DNA from 2 places in the Streptomyces sp. NPDC007808 genome. Region 1 is predicted to be linked to the other one. Evidence: riboswitches for the same ligand, from Rfam matches in the RefSeq annotation. Region 1 holds a riboswitch; the other holds the start of a gene.
What was found. Region 1 has a riboswitch for cobalamin ahead of ACFYNL_RS29410 (ABC transporter substrate-binding protein). Riboswitches for the same ligand answer to the same signal wherever they lie in the genome.
Positions count from the first base shown of each region.

Region 1 (3,856 bases):
GTGGTGGCTCGGCCGGCCCCGATGTCCGCCACGACGACTTCTTCGCCCCGGAACCTGCCGACCCGACTGTCCGCGTTCGGGTCGGCAGGGAGGCGGCCGCCTTCTTCCAACAGCACCTTGGCTGACACCCCGGCGGACACGGCGTCGGCGTAGAGCACGGGGCTACCAGCGTTGAGTATCGAGCACGGGGCCACCAGCGTTGAGCACGGCCACTGGCGCCAAGGCAACTGCATTGGTCGTCGCCTGGGCCTGAGCCATCTGGGCGTGAGGCGCTGAGCTGACTCGCTGACCCCCTGCTTTCATGGCGCCCGGTTTGCGAGCGATCCTCGGGTCTGGTTGCTCCGGCGCACAGGTCCCGGCCGTGGCAGGGATATGGGAAATCGCTGACGTGCCGCCGTGCAGCGAGTGGCACTCGGTACGGGCGCCCGGACTTGTGCCCGACGGACACGGTGGTGGCTGCGCTGCGGACGCTGTGGCGTTCAGGGCGACCCCATCATCCGAAGTCCGTGCCATCCCCCGGGCCAAGACCTGGTCAGCACGGACACCACTGCCTGGTCACTCGTCTCCCAGGGCACCCCAGGCGCAGCACACCTGAACCGTCTGGCCCGGCACCCGGCCGGGCCGTCTGCACTGTGTGTCCTCAAGGAAATGGGGCCTGCGCCCGATGGCCTTCTCCTGCCCGGGCGATGAGGGTGGAAGGCCAGGTCACGTCGGTGGGGGAAGGGGCGCCGACGCCGGGGGTGCGACGGGGACGGCGGTGCTGCCCGCCGCCTCGGCTCCGTTCCGGCCCGGTCGGCGCCCGGTCGACGGTGGACTCGACGCCGAGGGCGGCGGAGGGTGTCGAGCGCTGAGGTGGGAGCGGGAGGCCGCTCCGGTGGGAGCGGGAGGCTGACCGTCAGTCAGAGTCCGTGGCCGGAAAAGGCCCCTGGCGAAGGCGATCACACCCCAGCGGGGGCGGGTGAGCGCGTGGTAACTTCCGGACGCCAGTCGAATCCGTGGGCGCGGTCGTACGCGTACACGGGTCAGGGAATCCGGTGAGAGTCCGGAACTGACGCGCAGCGGTAAGGGTGACGGGCGGGGCAACAGCCACTGGAGCACGGCCACGGCCGGATCCGGGAAGGCGCCCCGTCAGGGCGATCCCGAGTCCGAAGACCTGCTGGCAGCAGACCGTCCGAACGGGCTCCGCGCATGGGCCCCGACGCCGAGGAAGTCACACCGTGCTCCTGTCACGTTCCGTCCGCTGTTCCGTTCTGCTCCTGACCGGAGCGCTGCTGCTGTCCGCGTGCGGTGCGGGCTCGTCGTCCGACGGGGCCGGCGCGTCCGGCGGCTCCGGCGGCAAGGCCGTCACGCTCGCCAACTGCGGGCAGAAGGTGACGGTCAAGGCCCCGCCCGAGCGGGCCGTGTCCCTGAACCAGGGCACCACCGAGATCATGCTCTCCCTCGGCCTGGCCGACCGCATGGTGGGGACCGCCACCTGGACCGACCCGGTCATGAAGGGACTGGAGACGGCCAACGCGATGGTTCCCCGGCTCGCTGACAACCAGCCGTCGTTCGAGAAGGTCCTGAACACCGAGCCGGACTTCGTCGCCGCCTCCTTCACGTCCCTGCTGAGCAAGGGCGGAGTGGCACCCCGTGAGAAGTTCGAGGAGCTCGGGGTGCCCACGTATCTCTCGCCCGCGGACTGCGAGGGCAAGGACAACGGCGGCGACGGGGACGGCTCCCGGACGAGGCCGCTGACCATGGAGACCGTCTACCGCGAAGTGCGGGAACTGGCGCGGATCTTCGGGGTGGAGGCGCGCGCGGAGAAGCTGGTCGCCGAGCTGAAGGCCCGGGTGGCGAAGGCCACGTCCGCGACCCGGGCCGAGGACGCGACAGTGCTGTACTGGTTCGCCAACCAGGAGTCCCCGTACATGGCGGGCTGCTGTGGCGCGCCCGGCATCATCACGCACGCGCTCGGCGCGAAGAACGTCTTCGACGACAGCACGCAGGAGTGGCCCCAGATCAACTGGGAGACCGTCGCCGACCGCAACCCCGATGTGCTCGTCATCGGAGACCTGACCCGCAAGCGGCAGACCGCGGAGACCGCCGCGAAGAAGATCGCTTTCCTGGAGTCCAACCCGGCGACAAGGAACATGGACGCGGTCAAGAAGAAGCGGTACGTGCTGGTCAGCGGGCAGGTGATGAACCCGACCATCCGCACCGTCGAGGGCGTGGAGAAGGTTGCGGCGGCCCTGCGCGAGTACCGGCTCGCCGGATGACCACCACCCTGCGCCCGCCCGCGGCCCGGCCGTCGCGGACCGCCGCCCGCGCGCTGCGTGACGCGGCCGGCCTGGGTGCCGGACTGGCGGTGCTCGCCGCGTCCGTCGCCGTGGCCATCACCATCGGCCCGGCGGACATCGGCGTCGGCGACGTCTGGTCGGCGGTGGCCTCCCATCTCGGTTGGGGCAGCACGGAGTTGTCCCCCATCCGGGACGGCATCGTGTGGAACCTGCGGCTGCCGCGCACCCTGCTCGCCGCGGTGTGCGGGGCAGGACTCGCCGTGTGCGGAGCGGTGATGCAGTCGCTGCTGCGCAACCCGCTCGCCGACCCGTTCGTCCTGGGCGTGTCCTCCGGGGCGTCTACCGGCGCCGTCGTCGTGGTCGTCCTCGGCGCCGGGGGCGGTGTCCTGTCCGTCTCCGGGGGCGCGTTCGTGGGCGCGGTCGGCTCGTTCGCGCTGGTGCTGCTGCTCAGTCACACGCTCGGCGGGACGACGGACCGGGTCGTGCTGTCCGGGGTGGCCGCCATGCAGTTGTTCTCGGCGCTGACCTCGTTCGTCGTGATGACGGCGGCCGACGCCGAGACCACCCGGGGCGTGCTGTTCTGGCTGCTCGGGTCGCTCAGCGGGGCCGACTGGAGCGAGGTGTGGCTGTGCCTGGCCGTCCTGGGGCTCGCCCTCGTGGTGTGTCTCGGGTACGCGCGCACCCTGGACGCCTTCGCCTTCGGCCAGGACGCGGCGGCGACGCTCGGGGTCGCGGTCGCCCGGACCCGGCTGGTGCTGCTGTGCGTGACCGCGCTGCTGACCGCCGCCCTGGTCAGCGCGGCGGGCGCGATCGGCTTCGTCGGCCTGGTCCTGCCGCACGCCGCCCGCGCCCTCGTCGGCCCGGGGCACGGCCGCCTGCTACCAGTCACCGCGGTCGCCGGGGCGGTGTTCCTGGTGTGGGCCGACACCCTGGCCCGTACCGTCCTCGACCCCCAGGAGGTGCCGGTCGGCGTGGTGACGTCGCTGGTCGGCGTTCCGGCGTTCGTCCTGGTCCTGTACCGCACGAGGAGGCGGCGATGACGATCGGCACCGGGCGCCGGGACGAGGATTCCCGGCCTCCGCACCCCGGAGCGGCACCTGACGGGTCTGCACCTGACGGGTCTGCACCTGACGAACCAGCACCCGAGGGGCCGGCACCCGCCACGCCGGTGACCGCCGGGCCCACATCCGCGAAGCGGACGACCGGCGGATCGACCACCGAGGGGCCGGCAACGGTCGGGCGGACGACCGGTGGGCCGACAGCCGCCGAGCAGTCGCCCGGCCGGCCGCCCACCCTCGTCGCCGACCGTGTGAGCCGCACCGTCGACGGGCGGCTGATCCTCGACGGTGTCAGCCTCGACCCTCGGCCCGGCTCCGTGACCGGCCTGCTCGGTCCCAACGGCTCGGGGAAGTCGACGCTGCTGCGGCTGCTGTCCGGGGTGCTCGCCCCGGCCTGCGGGGTCGTCACCCTTGACGGGCGCCCCCTGCCCGACTGGAACCGCCGCGCGATCGCCCGGCGCGTGGCGGTGGTCGAGCAGCACGCCGAGACCCTCGTCGAACTGACGGTCCGCGACGTGG
Region 1 covers NZ_JBIAEQ010000008.1:232,394-236,249, forward strand. The annotation lists gene ACFYNL_RS29405 (alpha/beta hydrolase family protein) at 1-125, shown strand, start outside; cobalamin riboswitch at 1,025-1,155, shown strand; gene ACFYNL_RS29410 (ABC transporter substrate-binding protein) at 1,218-2,258, shown strand; gene ACFYNL_RS29415 (FecCD family ABC transporter permease) at 2,255-3,319, shown strand; gene ACFYNL_RS29420 (ABC transporter ATP-binding protein) at 3,589-3,856, shown strand, end outside.

Region 2 (3,856 bases), on a different contig from region 1:
AGGATGGACAGCACGCCCTCCGGCAGCCCCGCCTCCCTGGTGATCTCGGCGAGGAGGTACGCGTCGAGCGGCGACTCCGGCGACGGCTTGAGCACCACCGTGCAGCCGGTGAGCAGCGCGGGCGCGAGCTTGGCCGCGGCGACGAACTGCGGGACGTTCCAGGGCGCCACGGCGGCCGCCACCCCGACCGGCTCGCGCCGCACGAGGATCTTGCCCAGCACGCCGTCCCGCCGCTCCTCGTACGGGAAGTCACGGGCGACCGTGATCGCCGCGTCCCACACCATCATCGCGCCGAGCGCCTGGGCGAGGACGCTCCAGGAGTACGGGGAGCCGTTCTCGGAGGAGACCACACGGGCGATCTCCTCGTGCCGTACGGCGATCGCGTCCTTGATGCGGGTGACGACCGCGATCCGCTCGTCGAGGCTCATCCGCGGCCAGGGCCCCTCGTCGAACGCCCTGCGCGCCACCGCCACGGCCCGGTCGACGTCGGCCGGCGAGGCGTGCGGCACGCGCCCGATGACCTCTTCGGTGTGCGGCGAGATCACCTCGATGACGTCCGTGCCCAGGGGGTCGGTCAACTCCCCGCCGATGAACAGCTGTCCGTGTTCCACGAGCTCGGTCATGGCCGACGCCTCCTGCGGAGCCTGGAGCGGGTTACGTGAGTCCCAAAGGTTTCTGACGTTGTTTCAGGAACTGATACCAGTTCTAGTTATAGTGAGCAATGGCCGTGCGGGCGGCGGCCCGCAGGGGACCGTGGCAGGTGGAGCGAAGCCAGGACGGGGGAAACCCATGGCGCGGGTGTACGACCACGGGGGCGGGGTTCGGTCCGTCCAGGTACCCATCCCTGACAACCCGCTCGGGCACACCCTGGTGTACGTCGTCGACACCGACCGCGGCCCGGTGCTCGTCGACACCGGCTGGGACGACCCGGCCTCCTGGGACACGCTCGCGGAAGGACTCGCGGCCTGCGGCACGGCGCCCGCCGAGATCCACGGTGTCGTCATCACCCATCACCACCCCGACCACCACGGCCTGTCCGGCAAGGTCCGCGAGGCCTCCGGTGCCTGGATCGCCATGCACGCGGCGGACGCGGCGATCGTCCGGCGCACCCGCGCGACCCGCCCGGAGCGCTGGTTCTCCTACATGGCGGACAAGCTCACCGCGGCGGGCGCACCCGAGGCCCATGTGGCGCCGCTGCGCACCGCCCGCCGTCCCGGGAACCTGCCGGGCTTCTCCCCCGCGGACCCCGACCGCGAGATCGTGCCCGGCGAGCTCCTCGACCTGCCCGGCCGCCGCCTGCGCGCGATCTGGACCCCGGGCCACACCCCCGGCCACGTCTGCCTGCACCTGGAGGAAGAACACCCGGACCGGCTCGCCGGGCACGGCCGCCTGTTCTCCGGCGACCACCTCCTGCCCGGCATCACCCCGCACATCGGCCTGTACGAGGACCCGGACGACACCACCGTCACGGACCCCCTCGGCGACTACCTCGACTCCCTCGAACGCATCGGCCGGCTCGCCCCCGCCGAAGTCCTGCCAGCCCACCAGCACGCGTTCACCGACGCGCCCGCCCGCGTACGGGAGTTGCTGACCCACCACGAGGCCCGGCTCACCGGCCTGCGCGCTCTCCTGCGCGAACCCCTCACCCCCTGGCAGCTCGCCGAGCGCATGGAGTGGAACCGGCCCTGGGAGCAGATCCCGTACGGCTCACGGAACATCGCGATCGCGGAGGCGGAGGCGCACGTACGGCGGCTGGTGAAGCTGGGGAGGGCGGAGGCGGTGGCGGGGAGTGATCCGGTGACGTACGTGGCGTGGTGAAGCAGCAGCATGGACGCCATGGGCCCCCGGGCGGCCTCGGCGCGTCCGTCGGCGTGGCCCTCCCGGTCGCGGCGCAGCACCCACGCCTCGTCGATCTCGTACACGTCGCACGCGCGCCCCGAGGCCGGCAGCCGTCCGGTCCTCCCCGTGATCCCCATGCGCCCGAACCTGTCCGCGCCCCGGCCTCCCCTCAGCGGTTTCCCTACGGGCCGGTAGAGTGGCCGCGTCGTCATCACACCCGTACGGGGGGAAGCCGGTGCAAATCCGGCGCTGACCCGCAACCGTGAACCGGTCGGAGAAGGCCGGTGAGCCGGATCGCCCCGTACGGATTCGTGACCGGCTCACGTGCACCGGCAGCCGGCCGGAGCACGGCACCGTCGAGGTATACGGAGCCGAGCCGCCCGGGGTCTCCCTGTGCTGCCCGGCCCCTTCAGGGAAGGGCATTCGCCGATCATGCACGTCCGCCGCACCGCCGCGGTCCTGGCCGCCGTCACCGTGATCGGCACGGTCACGCCCGCCTTCGCCGCCGACCCGTCCGCGTCGCCGTCCGTGGCGCTCCCGGCCGGCCTGTACGGCACGTCCGACCCGACGTACGACGGGGTGTGGCGGCAGTCCCTCGCGCTGCTCGCCCAGGACACGGTGGGTGTGAAGCCGGCCGACGAGGCCGTGGACTGGCTGACCGGACAGCAGTGCGCCGACGGGTCGTTCGCCCCCTACCGTGCCGACGTCTCGAAGGACTGCGGGGCCAAGACCCCCGTCGACACCAACAACACGGCCGCCGCCGTCCAGGCCCTCGCCGCGCTCGGCGGGCACGACAGCGCGGCCGGCAAGGCGGTGGCCTGGCTGAAGTCCGTGCAGAACGAGGACGGCGGCTGGGGGTACGTGCCGGGCGGCGCGAGCGACGCCAACTCGACCTCCGTGGTGATCGGCGCGCTCGCGGCCGTCGGCGAGAAGCCCGGCGAGGTGCGCAAGGACGGCAGGTCCCCGTACGACGCCCTGCTGGAGCTGTCCTTGCCGTGCGGCGACGAGGACGCCGGGGCGCTCGCGTTCCAGCCCGGCAAGAAGGGGGCGCTGGCGGCCAACGCCGACGCGACCGCCGCGGGTGTGCTGGGCCTGCTCGGCAAGGGCCTCGTGACGACGCCCGGCAAGGCGGCCGAGGACGCCCCGAAGTGCCTCGGCGGCAAGAGCCCGACCCCCGCCGACGCGGCCCTCAACGGCACCGCCTACCTCGGCCGCGCCCTGAGCGGGACCGGGTACCTGAAGTCCGTGATGCCCGGTGCGAAGGACCAGCCCGACTACGGCAACACGGCCGACGCGGTCGTCGCGCTCGCCGCGCGATCCGGCGCCGACGCGGCCCGCGAGCCGCTGCGCTGGCTGGAGCGGAACTCCGCGAAGTGGGCCGGGCAGAGCGGCCCCGCCGCCTACGCCCAGCTGATCTTCGCCGCCCACGCGACCGGCACCGACCCTCGGGACTTCGGCGGCGCGGACCTCATCCGGCAGCTCAACGCGACGGGCCCGGCGCCGCGGTCCGCGCCGGACGCGTCGGCGTCGGCGAAGGCCGCGGAGCGGGAGGAGGACGACAACGGCGGCGTCAGCTGGTGGTGGATCGTCGGCGTCGGCCTGGTCGCGGGCATCGGTGTCGGCTTCCTGATCAGCGGCCGCAACAAGGGCAAGTGACCGTGGTCCGCCGCGCTCTGACCCTCCTGCTCGCCGCGCTCGCCGTCCTGGCGGGCGTGACCCTGCCCGCCCAGGCGGCCGGTTACCGCTACTGGTCCTTCTGGGACCGGGACGGCAACACCTGGACCTACGCCACCCAGGGCCCCGCCACCGCCCGCCCGTCCGACGGTGACGTCCAGGGCCTCAGGTTCGCGGTGAGCGAGGACTCCGGGGACGCGGCGCGGCCTCGGGGCGCCGCCGTGTTCGAGGTGATCTGCGCGCGGACACCGGCGCGCGAGGGCATGAAGCGGGTCGCCCTGGTCATCGACTTCGGGACCCCGCGGGACGCCCCGTCGGGCGAGACACCCCCGGCCCGCCGCAC
Region 2 covers NZ_JBIAEQ010000002.1:394,674-398,529, forward strand. The annotation lists gene ACFYNL_RS08045 (aldehyde dehydrogenase) at 1-623, opposite strand, end outside; gene ACFYNL_RS08050 (MBL fold metallo-hydrolase) at 790-1,818, shown strand; cobalamin riboswitch at 2,007-2,158, shown strand; gene ACFYNL_RS08055 (prenyltransferase/squalene oxidase repeat-containing protein) at 2,272-3,495, shown strand; gene ACFYNL_RS08060 (SCO2322 family protein) at 3,498-3,856, shown strand, end outside.
Region 2: it holds a riboswitch for cobalamin, as region 1 does, so the genes downstream of both, ACFYNL_RS08055 (prenyltransferase/squalene oxidase repeat-containing protein) here and ACFYNL_RS29410 (ABC transporter substrate-binding protein) in region 1, are expected to answer to the same signal.